3 regions of the Roseibium algae genome follow, and region 1 is predicted to be linked to each of the others. Evidence: riboswitches for the same ligand, from Rfam matches in the RefSeq annotation. Region 1 holds a riboswitch; each other region holds the start of a gene.
The links. A riboswitch is a leader RNA that binds a small molecule or an ion and turns the genes downstream of it on or off. The one in region 1 is predicted to bind cobalamin.
Positions count from the first base shown of each region.

Region 2: another riboswitch for cobalamin. It lies ahead of V6575_RS14080 (energy-coupling factor ABC transporter permease); the one in region 1 lies ahead of cobU (bifunctional adenosylcobinamide kinase/adenosylcobinamide-phosphate guanylyltransferase).
Region 3: another riboswitch for cobalamin. It lies ahead of V6575_RS07375 (ABC transporter ATP-binding protein); the one in region 1 lies ahead of cobU (bifunctional adenosylcobinamide kinase/adenosylcobinamide-phosphate guanylyltransferase).

Region 1 is NZ_JBAKIA010000005.1:177,658-185,299, reverse strand. Features, by position in the region: gene V6575_RS09770 (hypothetical protein) at 1-181, opposite strand, end outside; gene V6575_RS09765 (energy transducer TonB family protein) at 741-1,970, opposite strand; gene V6575_RS09760 (ExbD/TolR family protein) at 1,967-2,401, opposite strand; gene V6575_RS09755 (ExbD/TolR family protein) at 2,455-2,838, opposite strand; gene V6575_RS09750 (MotA/TolQ/ExbB proton channel family protein) at 2,828-3,547, opposite strand; gene V6575_RS09745 (hypothetical protein) at 3,559-4,026, opposite strand; tRNA gene V6575_RS09740 (tRNA-Asn) at 4,381-4,456, opposite strand; cobalamin riboswitch at 4,781-5,008, shown strand; gene cobU (bifunctional adenosylcobinamide kinase/adenosylcobinamide-phosphate guanylyltransferase) at 5,156-5,707, shown strand; gene cobW (cobalamin biosynthesis protein CobW) at 5,704-6,807, shown strand; gene cobN (cobaltochelatase subunit CobN) at 6,882-7,642, shown strand, end outside.
Region 2 is NZ_JBAKIA010000009.1:180,341-187,982, reverse strand. Features, by position in the region: gene V6575_RS14090 (ABC transporter permease subunit) at 1-195, opposite strand, end outside; gene V6575_RS14085 (extracellular solute-binding protein) at 309-1,619, opposite strand; cobalamin riboswitch at 2,108-2,324, shown strand; gene V6575_RS14080 (energy-coupling factor ABC transporter permease) at 2,380-3,060, shown strand; gene V6575_RS14075 (YqaA family protein) at 3,148-3,579, opposite strand; tRNA gene V6575_RS14070 (tRNA-Ala) at 3,738-3,813, opposite strand; gene V6575_RS14065 (TIGR02300 family protein) at 3,960-4,349, opposite strand; gene aroA (3-phosphoshikimate 1-carboxyvinyltransferase) at 4,560-5,915, shown strand; gene cmk ((d)CMP kinase) at 5,912-6,547, shown strand; gene rpsA (30S ribosomal protein S1) at 6,901-7,642, shown strand, end outside.
Region 3 is NZ_JBAKIA010000004.1:219,648-227,289, forward strand. Features, by position in the region: gene V6575_RS07365 (class I SAM-dependent DNA methyltransferase) at 375-1,031, shown strand; gene V6575_RS07370 (S9 family peptidase) at 1,241-3,322, opposite strand; cobalamin riboswitch at 3,441-3,653, shown strand; gene V6575_RS07375 (ABC transporter ATP-binding protein) at 3,973-4,752, shown strand; gene V6575_RS07380 (ABC transporter substrate-binding protein) at 4,770-5,714, shown strand; gene V6575_RS07385 (FecCD family ABC transporter permease) at 5,874-6,869, shown strand; gene V6575_RS07390 (SDR family oxidoreductase) at 6,959-7,642, opposite strand, start outside.

The DNA of each region.
Region 1 (7,642 bases):
CTGTATCCGTCACGTTGGCAGAGGCAAGTGTCACCGCGAGTTTGTCTTGATGGAGTGTAACGGTCTCTTGGGGAAGAGTGGCTGCCGTTGCGCCAAATGATGTCAGAACAACTAGAATCAAGGCAATATTCAAGGAGCGCTGCTGTGGGTGCCTGAGCATACTCGTCATCAATTGCTGCATGTGTGCCTCCCAAGGTAAATACAATCATAGCGGTCAAAAAAATTGCTGCCGTGCTTTGACGTAAGAGTGGCTGCGTCAAATGGGGCTGACTTTTTTAGGTTATGATTTTGCCATGATTGCACCACATTTTGGGTAAGTGGTGTACTCAAAATTTTAAATCTGCATGATTTTTTTAAGTATTTATGCATTAATCGGCGAAACTACCGTAATTGCTATTCTTTTTTGAAACGTATTCTGATTGTTTTTTTCAAAATTACGCAGCCAATTTATGCTCCCAGATCGTTTTCAATCAAATAAAATGAAAAATTATCTTGTTTTGTAAGAAATCACTCAAGATGATGCCGCAACAGCCTGAGCAAGGTGATCTAGAATGCGAGGCTGGCTTTTTTCAACGAGAAAGCAGTTGAGTCTGAAGGGATTGGCTTGAACGCGCTTAAAGAGAAACTCCGTTCGATTGAGCACTTGCAGCGTTGCCGGTGTCTTTATTCGCCAGGGAAACTCTTTGTCCAACTTTACCGAGCGGCTTTACGCGATCGTTACCCTGCTGCTGGCCCCACTCTCACTCGAACGAGAGTGGGATTGTAAAGGGCCAGCTTTTTTTCCCGTATTCAGGCGGAAAGTTTCCAAAAGGGCTTGCCCGCCTAGCTGTGTCGAGAGCGGCCTTGTCTAAAAGAGCTGATCCTGAACTCCTAACAATTCGAATTCTGCTTGCCCGACCAGCACTGTCCAAAGTGAAGCTTACAACTGCTACGCCAGTGATGCGCTTTCTTTGCGCGGCACGTGGGTATCTGAGGGAACGCTTAAGCTTACGCCTGACCTTTCCCTTGTAATTGGAAACTTTGGCATTGCCAGCTTCCGAGCTTCTGCCCTTAGAAACGGCACCACCTTTTTGAGCCGTTCTTTTGCTACCTCCGCCCGCGCCTGTCGCTGTGTTGCTTTTTTTGGCGGTTTTCTTAGGTTTCTTGGCAGACTTTTGCTTCGTCTTGCGCTTTACTTTTTTTGGTGGATCGCGCACCAGCGGCTTTGGCCGTAGCTGGGGGACCGGAACGATGTCGCTTTGCGCGACCTCGGTTGGCAGCTCTGGTTGTTCCAAATCTGGCGGGGTGGCTTTGATCGGTTCGATTGTCTCAACCGGCTTTGTAAGCTCTGGCTTCACCTCTGTGAGTTGCTGCGGTTTGATTTCCTTAAGCGGATCGGTTTTTTCCGGGGCAGGGACTGTTTCTATAGGAGCCTTCGCCGATAGAGGCGCGTCTTCCGGTTTTTCCGACTTCAGCTCTGGCAGCTTCTCTGCGGGTTTCTGCAGCACCGGTTCTTCTACCGGCTCGACCAGCTCTTGAATGATGGGCTCTGCTTCAAGTGGTTTTTCGAGGGTTTTCTCTGCTTTTATAAACTTCCCTTCTGCTGCAGAATTGATCACCGTCGATGTTAGAGAAGGCGCAATTGCACTGTCCAATTGGGCGCTTTGGATCGTTTCAACAGGCTCAGGGGACGTTGCCTCGACGGGCTGTGGCTGGACGATCGGCGTTTCAATGTCTTCAACGGGCTCGACCATGTCATCCAGGTCGGCTTCTTCAGGTTCCGCCACAGGCATGGCGGTTCCGGCAATCAGCATGTTTTCGAAAGCCTGACCTATGGTTGCGGCGCTCGTTTCAGCACCGCCTGCGGTCAGGATCTCGTCTTTGTTGCTCAACGTCGCCCAGGCCGCGATCCCCATATGCAGGCCGAGGGACAAAACGAGCGCGAGGGCAAGCCAGCGCCAGCCCGGAGAAATGTTGTGGCTATCCTTCATTGCGACCTCATGGTGACAACGGTCACCTTGCCAGCGCCAGCTGACTGCAGTTGCCCGACAATATCGACAAGCGTCTTGGCCGCCATGTCCTTGTCTGCCACCAAGCGCACTGGAATATTGCTCGGAGTGCTGCCTTGCGAGGTCTCACCGGATGTCTCACTTGCGTCAGAGCCTGGGGCGTTGGCCAAATAGGCCTCAACTGTGATTGGGTTGCCGCGATAATGCAGAGACCCGTCTTCACGCGCGACCAAAGCGTCGGGCGGTGGCACGGGATCAGTTTCGGTGCTGTCGATCAAATCGACTTCGCTGTCCATGGGCGGAGCCAACTGGCCTGCGATCAGGAAAAAGATCAGCATCAAAAAGACAATGTTGATCAGCGAAATCGTGTTTTCGCTTTTGCGCTGGATTGGCGTGAGTTGCAGTTTTTTCATCTTGTCAGATCCGTCCTAACGACGGGAAATTGAGCGCGTAAGAACCGCAGCTGTTATTTGGCGACAGTGAGGCTGAGACCTTCGACCCGCCGAATGGTTTCCATGGCACTTACAAGGTCCTGGGCAGTTGCTTTTTCCTTCGGCAGGATCAGCACAGATTTCGCACCCTTTTGGGCAAAGCCCGCAAGAATGGCTTCTGCTGTATCCAATGTCGCCTGCTGGCCATTGATCCGCAACCCGTCCGGCACAAGCGAAATGATGATGTCAGGCCCTTTGCCGGATGATTTGCCGTTACCGCCTGGTGGAGCAATTTCAACTTCACCGAACTTGGTGAATGTTGACGTCAGCATGAAGAACAGCAGGAGAAGGAAGATCACATCAATCAGGGATGTTAGCGAGAGCTTCCGGGACCGTGCCTGTGGCAGATCAATGCGCATGAATTGCCTGTGCGCTCATCTGATTTGGGGCTGCAGTCTTAATGATATTGTCCACTGAAATGGTTGCTGCATCTGGAACATCGGAGAGCAAAATCCCTGCGCCCAGAGTTTCGATTGCGACCCGCTCGTTGTCGATCCGACTTTCAAAGAATGTCAGCAGCAGGGACACTGGCATGGCGACGGCAAGACCGGCAGCAGTTGTCAGAAGTGCGACCCAGATGCCGCCTGCGAGCATGGATGGATCCACTGAATTCCCTGCTGACTGGAGGTTCTGGAACGCTTCAATCATTCCAAGCACTGTTCCGAACAGCCCCAGAAGGGGTGACACCTGTCCGATAGCATCCAAGGCTTTCAGGCCCCACTGCTGGTTGTGCAGCCGCGTGAGCGCGCGCCTTGAAATCTCTTCCTCGATTGCGGTTTTGTCGAGGGTCCCGGTCAGCGACAGGCGCATGGCTGTTGCAACGGTTTCCTCAGAAGCTGTACGCGGCACACCAATCTTGCGGATGGCTTCGAGCTGATTGCCATTACGCCATAGGAATACGGCCTGGCGGGAGCGTCGCGTGTTGCCAACACCTTCGCGCCAGAACTGATAGATTTTCATCAGAACAAGAGCGAGCGCAATGACGGACAGGACGGCAATGAGGGAGACCACCGGTCCGCCGGCGTCCAGCAATTTTAGAACAGGCTGGAAAAAACTGGTCTGATCCATGGGGCTAACTCTTACTTGATGAAGGCGATTGTGGTGCGGGTCTTGGGCTCTAGGGCCGTGATGCACATATTTTCGGTGCCGGGCTGCGGATCAACCAGGTCACAACGTGCGGCTCCGTTGACCAGGATCTTGCCAATTGACGGGCATTTGACGCCGGCAAGTTCGAACTGACGCACGACGGTTTTTTGATCCTGGATGGCACCGAAGTCGAAGGCGGTCATTTGATCGACCAGTCCGTCAGCGTTGAACAGGACGAATTCGTAAGCCAGTCCACCAAGGGCTTGGCCTGTCGAATTGGAGGCTACAAAAGACAGCATGCAGCCGTTGGCTGTCTCTGATGCCCGGTTCAATTCGAGTGACAGGTTGTTTTCGGCAGCTTGAACCACGAAGGGGGCCGATAGTGCATAAGCCATTGTTGCAGCAAGGCAAACAGTTGTTCGGCGATGTGAAAGAAAGCCTTTGCCAAACGTTTGCTTCATGAAACTACGCATATTGTCCCCACACTCGGTTTTGAGTCTTAAAGCTACGGGCGGCTGAATAGCTGGTTCAGCAGATGGCATTAGCATCTTGCCTGCATGCGATATATGACAATCAGTATCAGGTATTGTGGGTATGAAATATGAGGGTGGTAGTCAAGTAATTCCGGGTGTGGATCTGCAATTTTATCGTGCAAGCAAGTGTTTGCGGATGGGTTTCCATGGGGAGGGTGAAGAGGTCGTTCAGCCGGAAATGACAATTCTGAGGCCGTGCGTGATGCAATGCAAATCAACGCTGTCATCATCAAGTCTTCTTGATGATCTTCAAAGCGGTCAAATCTTTAAAAGAAGGAGCAATGGCTCCCCGAGCAGGGCTCGAACCTGCGACAATTCGATTAACAGTCGAATGCTCTACCAACTGAGCTATCGGGGATCACCAACGTGGTGGCGGAACGTGTCTGCTCCGTCGATGGATGAGCGTATAACAAACGCTTTGCCGGTTTGCCAAGCCCCTCATCAAACTATTTTCATTGAAAAGATATAATCGTCGTGGATTGCGTTGGATAACTTATTATTTTCAGTAGGTTGAGCGGAATTTTTAGGTTGGGGAATTGTGCAAATGCCTTTCAATGCGGCTTGTTGTTTTTCAAAAAGCAAACGGTCGGCAGGTGCGCTTGTGATTGGTGCTTGTTAGTGCCGATCCTTGCCGAATGATCGAGGGAGGTTAGGCTTGGCTTGTTTGTCGCCTGCCAAGCCGCTACAGAAGGAGTGTCATGGTTTTCCGCGTGCTCTTTGCGCGTTGGAAATGAAACGGGAATGCGGTGCGGATCTTTATTGGGATCCAATTCCGCGGCTGCCCCCGCAACTGTAAGCGGCAAGGGGCTCTGCGACATGCCACTGGAACAGGCCAATCTGGCCGGACCGGGAAGGCGCAGAGACCTGATTGAGCCGCAAGCCAGGAGACCGGCCTGACAATCTTTGGGTCATTGATTTCAGTGACCTTAGTTCAACAGCCGTCGGGTGGACGGCAGGAGCCAGGCTGAATGCTATATTTACACCGCTGCTGCGGTCGATCTTTCACACATTTGTTCACCCGCCGATTTGGCGGTGTGCGCTTCTCCGGCCCTGACTTATGAGCGGGCAGGCTAAGACGAGTGTCACATTGATTCTGGGCGGTGTGCGTTCCGGAAAGAGCCGGTTTGCAGAAGAGCTGGCGATGAACAGCGGTCTACGACGTGTCTATGTGGCAACCAGTCCGGTGATTGATACGGAAATGGATGAACGCATTGCGTTGCATCGTGCCCAACGTGGGGATGACTGGCGCACCATCGAGGAAGAACTCGATCTTGTTGGTGTGCTGACCCGTGAAGCTGCGCCCGATACCGTCATTCTCGTTGATTGCCTGACCCTTTGGCTGAACAACCTTCTTTATCGTGAACGTGATGTCGCACTGGAGGCCCGCCGCCTTGCGGAGGCTCTGGAAAGCATCAAAGGCCCGTGCGTGCTGGTTTCCAACGAGGTTGGCATGGGCATCGTGCCCGAAAATGCTCTGGCGCGGTCGTTTCGTGACGCACAAGGACGTCTCAATCAGGATATCGCGGCGGTCGCGCAGAAGGTGATTTTTGTCGCTGCCGGTTTGCCGCTTGTTTTAAAACCCTCTTCTCACCCGGATATCAAAATATGACCATCGGACAGAAAATTCCTGCCACCATCGTCACAGGCTTTCTGGGCGCAGGCAAAACCACGTTGATCCGCAATCTGCTGAAGAATGCTGATGGCCGCCGCATCGCGCTGATCGTCAATGAATTCGGCGATATGGGGTTTGATGGTTCTCTCATGAACGGTTGCGCGGATCCCGATTGCGCTGCAGAGGAAGTGGTGGAACTCACCAATGGCTGTATCTGCTGCACGGTTGCCGATGATTTCCTGCCCACCATGGAAATGCTTTTGGCGCGGGACAATCCGCCAGAACACATCGTTATTGAAACGTCTGGCCTTGCCTTGCCTCAGCCGCTGGTGCGCGCATTTTCCTGGCCGAGCGTCAAGACCAAGGTAACCGTCGATGGGGTGGTGACAGTGCTGGATGCAGCAGCTCTTGCCGAAGGCCGGATCGCACTGGATGAAGCAGCCCTTGAAGCCCAACGCGCAGCGGATGACGCATTGGATCACGAGAGCCCTGTGGAAGAGTTGTTTCATGATCAGTTGACCTGCGCTGATCTGGTGGTTCTGAACAAGGCGGACCTGATCTCCAGTGATGCACTTGCCAAGGTGCGGGCAAAGATATCTGCCGATGTGCGAGACAGCGTTCACATTGTCTCATCGGAAAAAGGCACTTTGCCGATTGAAGTTCTGTTGGGACGTCAATCTGCTGCCGAACATGACATGGCAGCGCGCCACGAACATCACCACCATGATCACGATGATGACCACGGGCACGATGAACATGAACACGATGGCGACCATGACCACGATGATGAGCATCACCATCACCACCATGATGATTTCGAAAGCCATGTGTTGCCGGTGTCTGCCTTCGCGAGTTTGAAGGCTGCAGAAGCCAAGGTGCTGGAAGCCATGGCCTTGAAAGGCGTGCTACGGATCAAGGGCGCGCTTGTCATTGATGGCAAAGCTGCTCCGGCCATGGTTCAGGCGGTCGGCCCTCGGGTCGAGACATGGTTCGCTGCAGGGGCAGAGAGTTCCGGGCGTCTGGTGGTGATCGGGCTGAAAGGCCTTGATCTTGAGGACGTCAAGACACTGCTCGGCAGCACTGCGGAAGCGGCATGACGCTGATTATCCGTCACAGCCTAAATGCATCCCGGATTCACTCGACCAACTGTCTTGGCTGCAAGGGGTAGCGGATGCACATACTTGCGAGTCAGGCACGGCGGATCGATGACGGCGGGGATGCGGTTGATCTGGGTCAGGCGCCCGCTGATATCGTTTTCCTGTCGGCGGCTGACACGGAACTGGGGTCTTTCTCCAGCGCTCATAATGGGCTTGGTGCGCAGAGCTGCAGCCTGCGCCTTGCCAGTATCATGGCGTTGTCTCACCCTTACTCGGTCGACCTTTACGCAGAGCAGACGGTGCGCGGCTCGAAGATTGTTGCTGCGCGTCTTCTCGGGGGGGTGGAATACTGGCGCTATGGGGTTGAGCGGCTGGAGGAAGAGGCAAGGGCGTTCGATGTCCAATTGGTTCTCATTCCAGGTGATGACAAATGGGATGAGGCGCTGGCCTCAAGGTCTACGGTGCCGTTGGAAACAGTGCGCCGGTTCTGGCGCTATTGTGTTGAGGGCGGGCCGGGCAATTATGCAAATGGTCTGCTTTTTCTTGCTCACTTGGTTGGGAGAGCCGAAGAGCCTGCCCATCCGGTCCCACTTCCGCGCGCGGGAATCTATCTTCCAGGTCACACAGCGCCAAGTGTTGATACGCTGAAAGCAACATGGGCCGATCAATCAAGACCAGTTGCTGCCATCACGTTTTATCGTGCTCTGGTGCAAGGGGCCCAGACTGCGCCTGTTGATGCGTTGATCGAGGCTTTGGACAGATCAGGCGTTAATGCGCTGCCTGTGTTTTTGTCTTCGCTGAAGGAAGCCGAATCCGCTGACATTCTGGCAAGCCT
Region 2 (7,642 bases), on a different contig from region 1:
ATCGGTAGAGGTGACCGTATCGATGAAATTGTCGAACCCCACGAATGTGGACCCGAAGCCAAACGGATCTTCCAGATAAAAAGAAGAGCGTACAGCTTCAGCAGCAGGCCAAAGAAAGAAGACCGTGACGATCCCGAGCTGTGGAAACAGCAAGAGATACGGAACGTAGCGGGATTTGAATTGAACTTTTTTCATCGCTTCACCGGGAACAGATGCGGCGGGCCATGGTCATCTTGACCAAACTGCCCGCCAGCCTCATGGAAATGGGGGCGCAAGTGCGCCCCCATCGTTTCTTTTAGGCCCGGGACTTAGTTCCCAGTTGTCTTGGCAAAACGGGCGAGCAGCTTGTCGCCATCAGCTTTAATAGTATCGAAAGCAGCATCAACAGTCGTTTCACCGGACATGACCTTGCCCAGTTCACGGTTCATCACGTCACGGATCTGAACGTAGAAGCCCATACGGTAGCCCTTGGTCCATTCACCCGTTGGCAAAGAAAGCTGCTGGATGCCGACTTCGGCAGCAGGTGTACGGTCGTAGTGACCGTCTTTCTTGGCCAGTTCGTATGCAGCGTTGGTGATCGGCACATAGCCGGTTTCCTTGTGCCACATGTACTGAACTTCAGGAGACGTCAGATACTGGAAGAAAGAAGCAACACACTTGTTCTCTTCAGCAGGCTTGCCGGACATGGCAAAGAGGGCTGCCCCACCGATGAAAGACGCCGTGTTGGCTCCTTCAACAGCATCCCAATAAGGCAGGAATGTTGCGGAGAACGGGAATTCGACAGTCTTTGCAATTCCGCCGAACGACCCTGAAGAGCCGATCCAAAGAGCAACTTTGCCTTCGTTGAAGGGTGTCTGGTTGTCGCCCCAGCCTGTGCCATAGTAACCGAACAGACCATCGTCCAGCCAGCCTTTGACAGCCTTGAAGTGGTTCTTGATCGGCTCACCGAAAACAAGCTCAGTGCCCTTGGCGCCATCGTAACCGTTGTTGTTGGTTGCGAACTGCAAGTTATGACGGGACTTGAAGTTTTCGACAAATTCCCAAGGCAGGTGAGACTGAACGAGCGGCACATAGCCTGCCTCTTTCAGCTTAGGCGCGATTGCTTCGAATTCTTCGTAGGTCTTCGGAGCTTCAACACCAGCCTTTTTCATGGCTTCGTCGTTGATGTAAAGAATAGGCGCAGACGAATTGAACGGCATGCCGATCATTTTGCCATCGCTGTCAGCGTAGAAATAACGAACACCAGCAATGTAGTCTTCGATGTTGAAATCTACGCCGTTATCGCTGAGCAGATCCTGAACAGGAATGACCGCACCCTTGGCACCGATGATGGTGGCTGAGCCAGCATCAAAAACCTGCAGGATGTTCGGCTGTTCACCTGCACGGAAGGACGCGATACCGGCTGTCAACGTGTCTTCGTATCCGCCCTTGTAAACAGGGGTCAGATTACATGCATCCTGGGACGCATTGTAGCCAGTGGAGATTTCGTTGACGACTTCGCCGAGGCGTCCGCCCATTGCGTGCCACCAAGTGATGTCAGTCGCAGCATAAGAAACAGAAGAAGTACCGAGCAATGCGGCTGCAGCCACGAGGCTGGCAACGGTTTTACGGTAAGCCATTTTGTTTGCTCCCATCAAGCGAGGCTTACGCCCCTGTCAGCAGTTAAAAATCCAGACCGCCGAAATGGCTTGCTCAACGGTCCATTGATATTGCCTGCGCTTCGTATTGTTTTCATATGAACGCTCTGTGTCGTTCATATGAACATTAAACGACACTCCAAACGAACATGGAAGGCTGCGCAAGGTATTTAAATCTCCGAACGAGCGTTACGCTGTGGGCAGGTTCTTTAAGTTCATGGAAAACAATATTTATTTTCTCAGTACTTTCTGCCCATACGCCTCAGTCAGCGTCGTTTCAGACATTCAAGTGCAATCCTAGAATGCGTGGATGAAGCTCTCACATCGTTCATATGAACCCTTGATGACAAATACAGGATGCCGGAATGCCGTTTGACTCGCCCGTTTGATAGCTTCGCCTACTCATCCTCATATCACTGAGGAAACAGCATTTCCGTTTGGGAGAGGCCTTGCATTGCACAGCCATTGTCCCTGACAATGTGCGGGATGGTTCCGCCAATCAAACGGTGCGGCGGATTAAAAGGGAACACGGTGAGGCGTACCCAAAAGGGACCAAGACCGTGGCTGCCCCCGCAACTGTAAGCGGCGAGCCTACCCCGAAAGCCACTGGTGCACCAAGAGTGCCCGGGAAGGCGGGAAAGGCGATGAACCGCGAGCCAGGAGACCTGCCACCGCTCAACCGGTTCCGAAATAAGGAGCCTCCTTAAACCTCCCACACGGCGGGTGTGGACAGGAGAAAAACATGCATATTGAACCGGGCATCGTTGATGGTGCCAAACTCACTCTAAGCTATGCGACAGCGATCGCATCCATTGGCTTCACTGCGAAAACGGCAGCAGGCGAACTTCGCGACTGCGGATTTACAGGCCTTATCAGCCGGTCCTTCCTCGCGACCATACTGGTTTATAGCTTCTTTGAAATTTTGCCGCATTATCCAGTTGGCGTTTCTGAAGTTCACCTAATCCTCGGAACGACATTGTTTTTGATATTTGGCGCGGGTCCTGCAGCTGTTGGTCTTGCGGCCGGATTGCTGCTTCAAGGAGTGTTTTTTGCGCCTTTTGATCTACCGCAATACGGCATGAACGTCACGACGCTGCTCGTGCCACTGTTTGCCATGGGCCTGCTAGCAAAGAAAATCATTCCAGCGAATACGGCCTATGTCGATGTGAAATACTCACAAGCCTTGGCTCTTTCGGTCGCTTATCAAGGCGGCGTTGTAGGCTGGGTTGGCTTCTGGGCGCTCTATGGCCAGGGTTTTGAAGCGGCAAACCTGTCCTCAATCGCCTCCTTCGGGGCGGCCTACATGCTGGTCGTCGCGATTGAGCCACTTGCGGATCTGGCAGCCTTGGCCGGAGCCAAAACCTTGTCCGGCCTGAAAGGCAGTGCGATCGTACAGTCGCGCCTGCATAGCCCAGCCACCTGACGACCTTGCAGCCATAAACACACGAAAGCCCGGGTCAACAGCCCGGGCTTTTTATTGAGACACCTCACTCGCAAGGAAGATTTTTCGCTACAGGAATTCAAGCATAACAGCCGCCACGATCAGGTACCGTCCCGTTTTGGCAATCGACACCAGAACCAGAAACGGAAGAAATGGCTCTTTCAAGATGCCCGCGACCAACGTCAACGGATCTCCAATGAACGGCGCCCAGCTGAGCAACAGGCTCCATTTTCCATATCGCTGGTACCATCCGCAGGCTTTTGCAAGCTTTTCCGGCTTGACCGGATACCAGGGACGATCAGAGAAACTCGTAACGCCACGCCCCAACAACCAATTAACCGCCGAACCAAGGGTATTCGCAACACTGGCCACACAGATAAGCAGCCATACGGGGGCGGCCTCAGCCGTAATCAACCCAGCAAGAACCAGCTCCGATTGAGCAGGCAACAAGGTGGCAGCCAGAAAAGACAAAAGAAAAAGGCCCGCGAGCGAGATAATCAATGCGCTTCATTCCTAACGCTCAAAAATCAACCGCCAAGGCAAATCACATAACAGAATAGCCCTACCTTACCCTAACAGACCAGAAAAGCAGGAGAGCCTGTAGCGAGATGCACTGCCACTCAAGCCGTTTTAATCGCAATTTAAACAGGTAAGGGGAATGGTGGAGCCAAGCGGGATCGAACCGCTGACCTCTTCGCTGCCAGCGAAGCGCTCTCCCAGCTGAGCTATGGCCCCAATCTTCATAAGCCGGGTTGGGACCCGACCTCATTGAGGGCGCAACATAGTCGCGCCGCTCCAATCGATCAAGAGGAAAATCGAATGAATTTCAATTCCCTCTGTGGATAAGATTAAATGCATTTTAAGCATTCAAAACCAGATGCTTAGCGATCTAGATCGTCATCGACCTCAACGCGAATTCCAGGAACAGCATCGTCTTCATCGTCGTCATCCTCGATGAAAACATCGCCTGTAGCTTCATCGTCGTCATCGTCATCATCTAGATCAGGTACGTCGACGTCCACGCCTTCAGCTTCCGCGTCGGCCTCTTCAAGAGATACGGTATCCGGGCTGGCTACAATGTCGTCTTCTTCGTCGTCGTCATCGTCCTCCTCGGCCGCCTTTGCTTTTGCAGCCTTCGCCGCACGAGCTGTCACAACGGCCTCAAAGACCGTGTTACATTTCGGGCAAGTGATCGGATCGCGGTTCAGATCAAAATATTTCGCGCCGCAACTCGGGCACAATCGTTTTGTGCCAAGTTCAGGTTTTGCCACTGTGCTAACCCTTCATCTACGTTTGTTTCGTTGCGCCCCATACCCTTGGAAGCGCCATCCTGTCAAAGCCAAATCGATGAAAATTCGTGCCCTATGGAAAGTTCTGCACGAGACAAGCAAAATTTCAAGCCATCCGGTAGATGACGAACGGCGATCCACATGATAGCAAGAACAACTTTTGTTTAAGTAAAACGTCCGGAAACCAGCTGCATGTCCCATGGTCCCCTACCTGCCCCCCTTACGACCCGCTCTGCCGGCCCCCTGACCGGGACCATCCGCGTACCCGGCGACAAGTCGATATCTCACAGGTCGCTTATGTTTGGCGCTCTGGCTGTCGGCCGGACCACAGTCTCCGGCCTGCTGGAATCAGAGGATGTACTGGCAACAGCAGACGCCATGCGCGCTGTCGGGGCAAAGATAGAGCGGCAGGAAGACGGACTTTATGTTGTCGACGGCATAGGCCTTGGCAGCTTGCTTGAACCTGACCACGTCATTGATTTTGGCAACGCCGGAACCGGTGTTCGTCTGACAATGGGCATTATCGGAACCCATGACATTGCAGCAACTTTTGTTGGGGATGCATCCTTGTCCGGACGTCCGATGGGCCGGGTCCTCGACCCACTCCGAGACATGGGAACTAGCGTTGTCGCCCGAAATGGCGACCGTTTGCCTGCTTCGATTCGCGGCGCCAAGCAACCACTGCCATTGACATACCGTGTTCCCATGCCCTCCGCTCAAGTCAAATCTGCAGTGCTGCTGGCTGGACTGAACGCGCCCGGCATCACAACTGTCATTGAACCGATTGCGACACGCGACCACACGGAAAAAATGTTGACCGGATTTGGTGCAGATATTTCTGTCACGCTCAATGAAGCTGGGGAGCGTGTCATCAAGCTCAAAGGCCAGCCCGAATTGAAGCCGCAGGACGTCGAAGTCCCAGGGGATCCTTCTTCGGCCGCATTCCCGATCGTAGCTGCCCTGATTGTTCCAGGTTCAGACGTCACGATTGAAAATGTCCTACTCAACGAACACCGCACCGGTCTGATCAAAACTCTGATCGAAATGGGCGGCGACATCCAGATTGTCAACAAGCGCAATTCCGGCGGCGAAGAACTCGGCGACATCAAAGTCAAATCAAGCCAACTTAAAGGCATTACGGTGCCACCCAAACGTGCGCCTTCCATGATTGACGAATACCCGGTTCTGGCTGTGGCAGCTGCTTTTGCACAAGGCGACACTCATATGCCGGGCCTTGATGAGCTGCGGGTCAAAGAATCAGATCGCCTTGCAGCCGTTGCACGCGGATTGGAAGCCAACGGCATTCCTTGTGTCGAAGGCGAAGATAGCCTGACAGTCACGGGTGGCGCCAACCAGATCGGCGGCGGAACAGTTGTAACGCACCTTGATCACCGGATCGCCATGGCATTCATGGTGCTGGGCATGGCCGCTCACAATCCTGTGACTGCGGACGATGGTGCAGTGATTGCCACAAGCTTCCCAACGTTCACCTCGCTCTTTTCCGGCCTTGGTGCCGATATTCAGAAATCGGCAAGTGAGGCAGCATGATCATTGCGATTGACGGGCCGGCGGCTTCTGGCAAGGGAACACTATCGCGTCGACTTGCCGAGCATTTCGAACTGCGCCATCTGGACACGGGACTGACGTATCGCGCCGTAGCCGCAGCTCTGCTTGCCAAAGGCATGCCATTGGGTGATGAGGCCATCGCGATAGAGATTGCCCGCAACCTGGATCTTGGCCATATGGACAAGTCCCTTCTATCCGCACATGAAATCGGCGAAGTGGCTTCTCGTGTTGCCGTTCTGGGTGGTTTGCGGGAGGAGCTGGTTCGGCTTCAAAGAGAGTTCGCGAACAAGCCCCCAGGCGCCGTCCTTGATGGACGCGACATCGGTACGGTTGTTTGCCAGAACGCGGAAGTGAAACTGTTCGTGACAGCGTCTTCAGAGGCTCGGGCGCACCGCCGGACAGACGAAATGCGATCCAAAGGAATCGAGGCAGAATTTGCCGACGTGCTGGAAGATCTTAAGCGCCGGGACTTACGCGACAGCCAGCGCACAATCGCACCAATGAAGCAAGCTGAAGATGCCCACTTGCTTGATACAACAGAAATGGATATAGAAACGGCGTTTCAGGCAGCTGTGGATATAATATCCAAGGCGCGCGACACGATGCCAACTTGAGACGAAAGTGCGTTCAAAGCACTTGAACTCTTTAGGTAGCGTGTCAAGTGAGTTGTGTTTTCGTAACCAATTCGAATTGCCTGTTGGACGCGCTTGATTTAAGGGCTTCCAGGTAACCACATATGAATTTTCGGACGTTTTGGTCATTTGACCCAATACGTACGACTGAACGAATGGGCAAAGCTGGCGATGATCGCAAACTTTGCTCAAAAACAGGATCAACTATTTCTCGCCCTGCCGGCCCGTTCCATTGGAACGGAAGAACAAGCCAAAGGCCTGTTCCGGGAGATAAGGGATCCACATTGAAACACAAACCCGCCGGCGGCCTGCCAGGATTGGCACCAGGAGTTTAAATGTCTGAACTGAACCCCTCCACCGAGGATTTTGCAGCTCTTCTCGAAGAGTCTTTCACCCATACCGATCTGTACGAAGGTGCGGTCGTTAAGGGTATTGTTGTCGCAATCGAAAAAGACCTGGCCGTCATCGACGTTGGCCTCAAGGTTGAAGGCCGCGTGCCGCTGAAGGAATTCGGCGCCAAGGGTCGTGATGGCGAAATGGCTATCGGCACCGAAGTCGAAGTTTACCTTGAGCGCGTTGAAAACGCGCTCGGTGAAGCTGTTCTGTCCCGCGAGAAGGCTCGCCGCGAAGAGAGCTGGGTTCGCCTGGAAGTTGCTTTCGAAGCAAACGAAAAAGTTACCGGCCAGATCTTCAATCAGGTCAAGGGTGGTTTCACCGTCGATCTGGATGGCGCAGTTGCCTTCCTTCCGCGCTCGCAGGTGGACATTCGTCCAGTACGCGACGTGACACCATTGATGCACACACCGCAGCCTTTCCAGATCCTGAAAATGGACAAGCGTCGCGGCAACATCGTTGTGTCCCGCCGTGTTGTTCTGGAAGAAACCCGCGCCGAACAGCGTTCGGAACTGGTTCAGAGCCTCGAAGAAGGTCAGACAGTCGAAGGCGTCGTCAAGAACATCACCGATTACGGTGCGTTCGTCGACCTCGGCGGCATCGATGGCTTGCTGCACGTCACCGACATTGCGTGGCGCCGCATCAACCATCCTTCCGAAGTTCTCACAATCGGTCAGACCGTCA
Region 3 (7,642 bases), on a different contig from region 1:
CTATTTTAGAGGAGCCTTTAAAATATTTGAGGTGTGGGCTTGAAGATGAATTAGATCTAAGTTATTTAAATGAATGTTCGCTGTATTTATTTTGGTGTTCTACGGATTCTGAAATTACAGCGCCTCAGGTATGCCGACTGCGCCTAACGCAGAATACTTCATGACTGGCATCCTGCTGCACAGCGCCTCTTCGCGTTCGTGGCACTTTCGATGTGGTAAGATGATCTCCTCGAACGATATCCATTATCGTTGGGGATCGTGTAGGAGCGCGCGCCATGTGCGTTCCCGCTGCATTGTTCAAAAATCTTTTCTTGACGGGTGCATCCCAGTGCCTGCGCACGACAGAAATAATTGATTGAACGAGGAGCAATGAAATGCAGGATTCGAATGAGACGATTCACGCATCCCATGATCTAGACGGCGATATTTCTAAAATCAAAAATTACTATAAGGATTGGGCTGCCAACTACGATCAGGACGTGAAAGATCAGAGCTATGGTGGCCCGGAAGTCATCGGTAATCTGGCATCATTGATTGCTGTTTCTTATTTACACAAACAACCGGAGAATGTGCGCGTTCTGGATGCTGGTTGCGGCACAGGTTTGTCTGGCCTTGCGCTTCAGGAAACTGGCTTCAAGGTTGTTGACGGCTTCGACCTCTCGGATGAGATGGTCATGGAAGCTGAAAAAACCGGCGCTTATAAAGAACTTCGTGGCAGCGTTGACATAACAGTTGATCGTATTAGCGTGTTTGATCGCAAGTACGATTTGGTGGTTTCTTGTGGGGTCTTCACCCTTGGGCACGTCGAGCCGGAAGCGCTTTTGACATTGGCGCGGCTGTTGACGAAAGACGGCCATTTGGCAGTGAGTACGCGCAACAGCTATTTGAGCGGATCAGACTTCAAGAAAGAAAGTCAGGATTTGGTGCGCAGAGGCCTTCTTGAGGAAATTCTGATCATACCTGATGCACGCTATATTGCAGAAGAAGATGCCCACTACTGGGTTTATAAGCGCGGTCCCAAGCTAACATAGCATCAGGAAATGTCTGCGGCCTTGAGGCGAAGGCAGAGCGAGCTCAGAGCCTACGCCGATAGGCTTTGAATTCAGGGCTCTTGTGACGTTGCCCGACTGTGAGCTCGTTGCTCCAGCTCACAGTCGAAAAACGATCAAAACCCGGCCAGCAAGGTGTGACCCTTGCTGGCAAATATTTCCTGTCAGGCCTTGCCGACAACTATCTCCCGTCAGGCCTTGCCGACGACCATCAATGCAAAGGCTTGAACCAGAGCCACTTCCTTCAGGCGGTCAAAGCGGCCAGAGGCACCGCCATGACCTGCTTCCATGTTGGTCTTGAGCATCAACAGATTGTCGCCGGTCTTGGTCGCGCGCAATTTGGCAACCCACTTGGCAGGCTCCCAATAGGTCACGCGCGGATCTGTCAGACCGCCAACTGCAAGAATGGCCGGATAGTCTTTGGCTGCAACATTGTCATACGGAGAATAGCTGGCGATATACTCATAAGCTGGCTTCTCGGTGATCGGATTGCCCCATTCCGGCCATTCCGGTGGGGTGAGGGGCAGCGTGTCGTCGAGCATGGTCGACAGAACATCGACAAAGGGAACCTCTGCGATGATGCCGGCAAAGGCCTCAGGCGCCATGTTGGACACAGCCCCCATCAGCATTCCGCCAGCTGATCCGCCCTGGGCGATGATCCGGTCGTGAGAGGTGAAGCCTTCGCTTGCCATGTGCTTGGCAGCCACGATGAAGTCGGTGAAGGTGTTCTTCTTGGTCTCGCGTCGTCCGTCCCTGTACCAGCGAAAGCCCTTGTCCTTGCCGCCGCGAATATGGGCGATGGCGTAGACAAAGCCACGATCAACCAGAGACAGCGCATTGGTGTTGAAGCTGGCTGGCATGGACATGCCGTAAGATCCGTAGCCATACAGCAGACAAGGCGCAGATCCGTCCAGCGGCGTGTCCTTGCGATAGAGCAGGGAGATCGGCACGGTCTCGCCATCGGCCGTCGGGGCTTGCAGCCGCCGGGTGACATAATCGCCCGCAACATGTCCCGATGGCACTTCCTGTTCCTTGCGCAGCAACCGCTTGCGGGTTTCCACGTCGTAGTCATAGACACGCGACGGTGTGGTCATCGAGGAATAGCTGAAGCGAATTTCGGTGGTATCGAACTCGTAACCGCCGCCAAGACCCAGCGAAAAGGCTTCCTCATCAAAGGAAATCTCGTGCTCGATATGATCCGCCAGACGATGGATCACGATCCGCGGCAGGCCGTTTTCCCGTTCAAGGCGCACCATAAAGGTCTTGTAGACGTCATGGGACAGGATCAGGCAGCCTGGCTTGTGCGGTACCAGATCGGTCCAGAACTCACGGCCCGGCGTCGCTTTTGGTGCGGTGACGATCTTGAAATCTTCAGCGCCACCCAGATTGGTCAGGATGTAATAGGTGTCGCCATTGTCATCGAGGGAATATTCGACGCCCGTGTCGCGCGGCGCAATCAGATGCGGCGGGTCCAGGGGGGCGTGGGCTGAGATCGTCCAGATTTCTGACGTTTCATGGTCATGAATATCGATGATGATCGTGTCGCCGGACTGGGTCTTGCCGACGCCCATGAAGAAGCCTGCATCCTCTTCCTCGAAGATCAGGGCATCGGACGCCGGATCTGTGCCGATCTCGTGACGGAACAGCTTGGATGGGCGGTGGTTGGCATCCAGGCGAATGTAGAAAAGATACTTGCCATCTGCCGAGAACGTCCCGCCGCCAGAAGTGTCTTCAATGCGGGTTTCGCTGTCCTTGCCGGTTTCCAGATCACGGATCTGGAGGGAGTAGAATTCCGATCCCTTGTCGTCATAGCCCCAGGCCAGCAACTTGTGGTCAGATGAATGACCCGCGCCGCCGAACTTGAAATAGGCTTTGCCCTCGGCTTCCTTGTCACCGTCCAGAATGATCTCTTCATCAGACCCGTCGCGCTTGCTGCGCAGGAACTTCGGGTGCTGGCCACCAGTGACGAATTTCATACCGTATAGATACGGTCCATCCGGGGAGGGAACCGAGCTGTCGTCTTCCTTGATCCGGCCGCGCATCTCGGCGAACAGCTTGTCCTGCAAGTCCTTTGTCGGAGCCAGCATGGTCTCCTGATAGGCGTTTTCCGCCTCCAGATAAGCCCGGATGTCTGCATCGAGAACATCAGGGTCACGCATGACTTCCTGCCAGTTCTCTGCTCGAAGCCAGGCGTAATCGTCCTGACGTGTGATGCCGTGGGTTTCAAGGGTGAGGGGGCGTGCTTCAGCACGCGGAGGCTTTGGCTGTTTCATCATAGTTTCCGAAGTAGGATTTTTAGGCGCATGAGACAAGGGGCAGATGTTGGCAGAAGACATCACATGATTGCGCCTCATACCGGTGACAGTAAGATTGACATGCCCGTCAGGCCGCTTATCCTAGAGGTTTGATGGTTTCTGATCTCCGTAGTGGGATTGGGATGAAAAGGGAATACGGTAAGGTGTAGCCAACAGGCGCCGAGTCCGTGACTGCCCCCGCAACTGTAGGCGGTGAGCAAACCTGAACAAGGCCACTGGAGCAATCCGGGAAGGCTCAGGTGCGCTGCGACCCGCAAGTCAGGAGACCTGCCATCCGTGTTTAACCCTCAACCCGGGCGGGGTGCCCCGGAGGAGATCGCGAGATGGCATTGAAATCCCCCCTTTTTACACCCGTTTTGCGGGCGCTTGCAGCTCTTCGTGTGGCCGTTCGGTCTTCTGCGCGTTCTGGCATCGCGAAGCCTTTCGTCATTCAGGCATTCTGATCGCGGATATCGTTCCCATGCCCGATGAGCCCGTTGGAGACAATCGTCTTCGTAAATGGGCTTTTGTGGGGCTTGACTTTGGTTATGTAATAACATTACAAATTTGTGTGTTGGTTGCGCATCAGGTCTTTTGATTTGTGTCACGCTGTAAACCGGAAAGTGAAAATGACAGCCGCATCGTTGAAAATACGGGAGATTAGCTGGGGTCCATCCAAAGGGCTGACGCTATTGCATCCTGTCAGCTTCGAGCTGGTCCCTGGCGACTGCCTTGGGGTTGTCGGGGCCAATGGCGCGGGAAAATCAACCTTGTTGCGGCTGATCTATCGTTATTTGAAGCCCAGAACAGGGCAGATTCTTCTGGATGAACAAGACCTGTGGCGCCTGTCAGCCCGGCAAGCAGCTCAAAAGGTTGCCGCCGTTCTGCAGGAGCAGCCAACGGATTTTGCCTTGACCGTCCGTGAAATTGTGGCTCTTGGCCGCAGACCACATGCTTCAGGCTTTTCATCTCCTGCCGGGAGGGATCAGGTTATCGTCACCAAAGCCCTTGCGGACATGCAGTTGCAAGGCTTGCAAAACCGGCGGTTCGGCACCTTGTCTGGCGGCGAGCGGCAACGGGCGATGGTCGCCCGGGCGCTGGCGCAGGAGCCCAAGCTCCTGGTTCTGGACGAGCCGACGAACCATCTGGACATTCGCCATCAGCTGGAAATTCTCGAATTGGTCCGGGGCCTTCCTGTCACTGTTGTGACCAGCCTTCACGATCTCAATATGGCTGCCAGCCTTTGCGACACGGTTCTGGTGCTGGCTGGAGGGTATCCTCTGGCCTTTGGGCCGCCTTCACAGGTGATCACGCCGGAGCATGTCGATGCGGCCTTCGCTGTTCAAAGCCGTCTTGAGCTGCTTCAGCCGAGCGGGCAGCCCCATCTGACTTTCTCTCTTCCGTCTTGAATAAGGTTCTCTTTGAAATGAAACGTATTTTGGCAACCTTGCCCATTCTGGCTGCGCTGATGATTGCCGCGCCTGCTTCTGCCGCGACTACCGTGAAGAGCTGCAACAGGGATGTGACATTCGACGCGCCGCCAAAAGCGGCTGTCTCCAACGACGTCAATCTGACCGAGATGATGCTGGTTCTTGGCTTGCGCGATCATATGGTTGGCTACACCGGCATTTCCGGCTGGAAGACCCTGGATGAGGAAATGCGGAATGGCATAGCCGAGTTGCCGGAGCTTTCGGCGAAATACCCGAGCAAAGAAGTCCTGCTGGGCGCTGGGACTGATTTCTATTTCGCGGGCTGGAACTATGGCATGAAGGTCGGCGGCGAAGTGACGCCGGAGACGCTGGCACCGTTCGGCATCAAGGTCTATGAACTGACTGAATCCTGCATTCACATTGGAGCCAAACCAAAGGTGTCCATGGAGGACATGTACAACGACCTTCTGAACCTTGGCCGGATCTTTGATGTTGAAGATCGCGCGGAAAAACTGGTCGAAGGATATCGCAAGGAACTGGAGGACTTCCGCGCCACGCTGAAGACCGGCGAAGAACCGCTAAAGGTATTTGTCTATGACAGCGGCGAGGACAAGCCGTTCACTGCCGGACGATATGCCATGCCAACGGCCCTGATCGAGGCTGCAGGAGGCGTCAATGTTCTGGATGACCTAGGCAAGAGCTGGGCGACCATTGACTGGGAAACCGTGGTCGAGAAGAACCCGGACGTGATCATGATCGTTGACTATGGCACTGTGACAGCCGAACAAAAGCGAGACTTCATGCGGAACAATCCGGCCTTGGCCAAAATCGATGCAGTGAAGAATGATCGCTTCGTCACTCTGTCTTATGTCGAGGCGACGCCGGGACCGCGTAACATTGAAGCTGTCAAGAAGCTCGCTGCCGCGTTCTGGGGAGACTAGGACATGCTGGACCGCACCGCAGCAGCCAACCTTCAGGATGGGGAGGGGTCTGACCTTCAGGAACGTGGCGGTCACACAGCACCTGCTGCCCATTTTGAAGCTGCGGACCAGTCTTCATCTGCAGTTCTGCCAGAGAATTGGCGGTTCTTCGGGGTTTTAATGGCGGGCCTTGTCTTGCTGCTGGTGTCCTTTGTGGTGGCTGTTTCATTTGGCGCGGTGCCTGTGCCAGCCAGCACAGTTGCAGGCATTATCGCTAACAAGATCGTGCCGGGGATGTTTGAACCGGTCTGGACAACAGGGCGAGAGGCAATTGTCTGGGAAATCCGCATTCCACGCGCCATTTTGGCAGCTTGTGTCGGCGCGGGGCTTGCTGCGGTCGGAGCAGCGCTTCAGGCTGTGACCCGCAATCCGCTTGCTGATCCGCATCTTCTCGGCATTTCGTCGGGCGGGGCATGCGGCGCGATCATGGCGCTGTTGCACACGGGGCTGTTTCTGGGGCTTCTGACTGTGCCTTTGATGGCCTTTGCCGGGGCGCTGTTGGCGACGGTTATGGTGCTGGCCGTCACCCGCCTGACCGGTGCGACCAGCGCGGACAAGCTGGTGCTGGCGGGCGTTGCGGTTTCCTTCATCCTCATGTCATTCGCCAACATGTTGATCTTCATGGGCGATCCGCGCGCCACCCATACGGTGATCTTCTGGATGCTCGGTGGCCTCGGACTCGCCCAGTGGAACCATCTGGTGTTTCCGGCGGGCGTTCTGGCGCTGACCCTGCCTTATCTGTTGGCCAAGGCAGGCGATCTCAATGCAATGACCATTGGCGATGAGACCGCTGCGACCCTGGGTATTCCGGTTGCCCGGTTTCGCCTGACGATCTTCGTGGTCTGCTCGCTCATCACCGGTGTGATGGTCGCTTTTTCCGGGATTATAGGCTTTGTCGGCCTGATGGTGCCACACATCGTGAGGCGTATCACCGGGGGAAGTTACCTGCGTGTTTTGCCGGCATCCGTTCTGGTGGGCGCGCTGATCTTGATCTGGGCAGACCTTGCAGCCCGCTCGCTGTTGTCCCCGGAGGATATCCCGGTTGGCATCGTCACAGGATTTCTGGGTGGCTTGTTTTTTCTGGGGCTGCTGCGCACCAGAAACACCGGCAACTAGGTCCAAAAAGCGTACAGGCTCCCTGGGAAACAGGGAGCCTGCACTCTCGGATCGGCCCGCAGTACGCGGTGGGGTGTCCGGTCCGGTTATCAAGCAGCAAATGCGCGGACGAAATCGCCATATGGCAAGGTTGGGTGTCCGATCAGCTTCTCCAGGTCTTTCGATGTGCTGAAGAGCGCGCCTTTGCCTGCGGCCACATCACAATCGGCAATCATTTCAGCAAATGGCTTCGGCAGGCCTGCCTGCTCCAGAACGCCGGCATAGGCGTCCTGTGGCATATTGTTGAACGGGATGTCCTTGCCAGTGGCGCTGGAAAGGGCTGCAGCCAATTCCGCAATCGTGAAAGCATCGTTTCCTGCCAACTCGTAGGTGCGAGTGGAGTTGTCATCGGAAAGAAGGACAGCAGCCGCAGCATCGGCGTAGTTCTGGCGGCTTGCCGCAGCTATTTTTCCATCACCGGAAGCCCCGGCAATTGCGCCGAACTGCAGACCCGCTCCAAGAGAGCCTGCGTAATTTTCCAGATACCAGCCGTTGCGAAGCAACACGTGAGCAACGCCGGACGTCTTGAGAAGGGCCTCGGTTGCCTTGTGTTCCTGAGCCAGGATCATTGTTGAGGTGTCGGCGTTGAGGATGCTGGTGTAGGCGATCAACTTGACGCCTGCCGCCTTTGCAGCTTCGATCACAGCTGTATGTTGCGGAATGCGCTGACCGATTTCGCTGCCTGAGATGAACAGCAGACGGTCGACCCCCTTGAGAGCTGCAGCCAAGGTGTC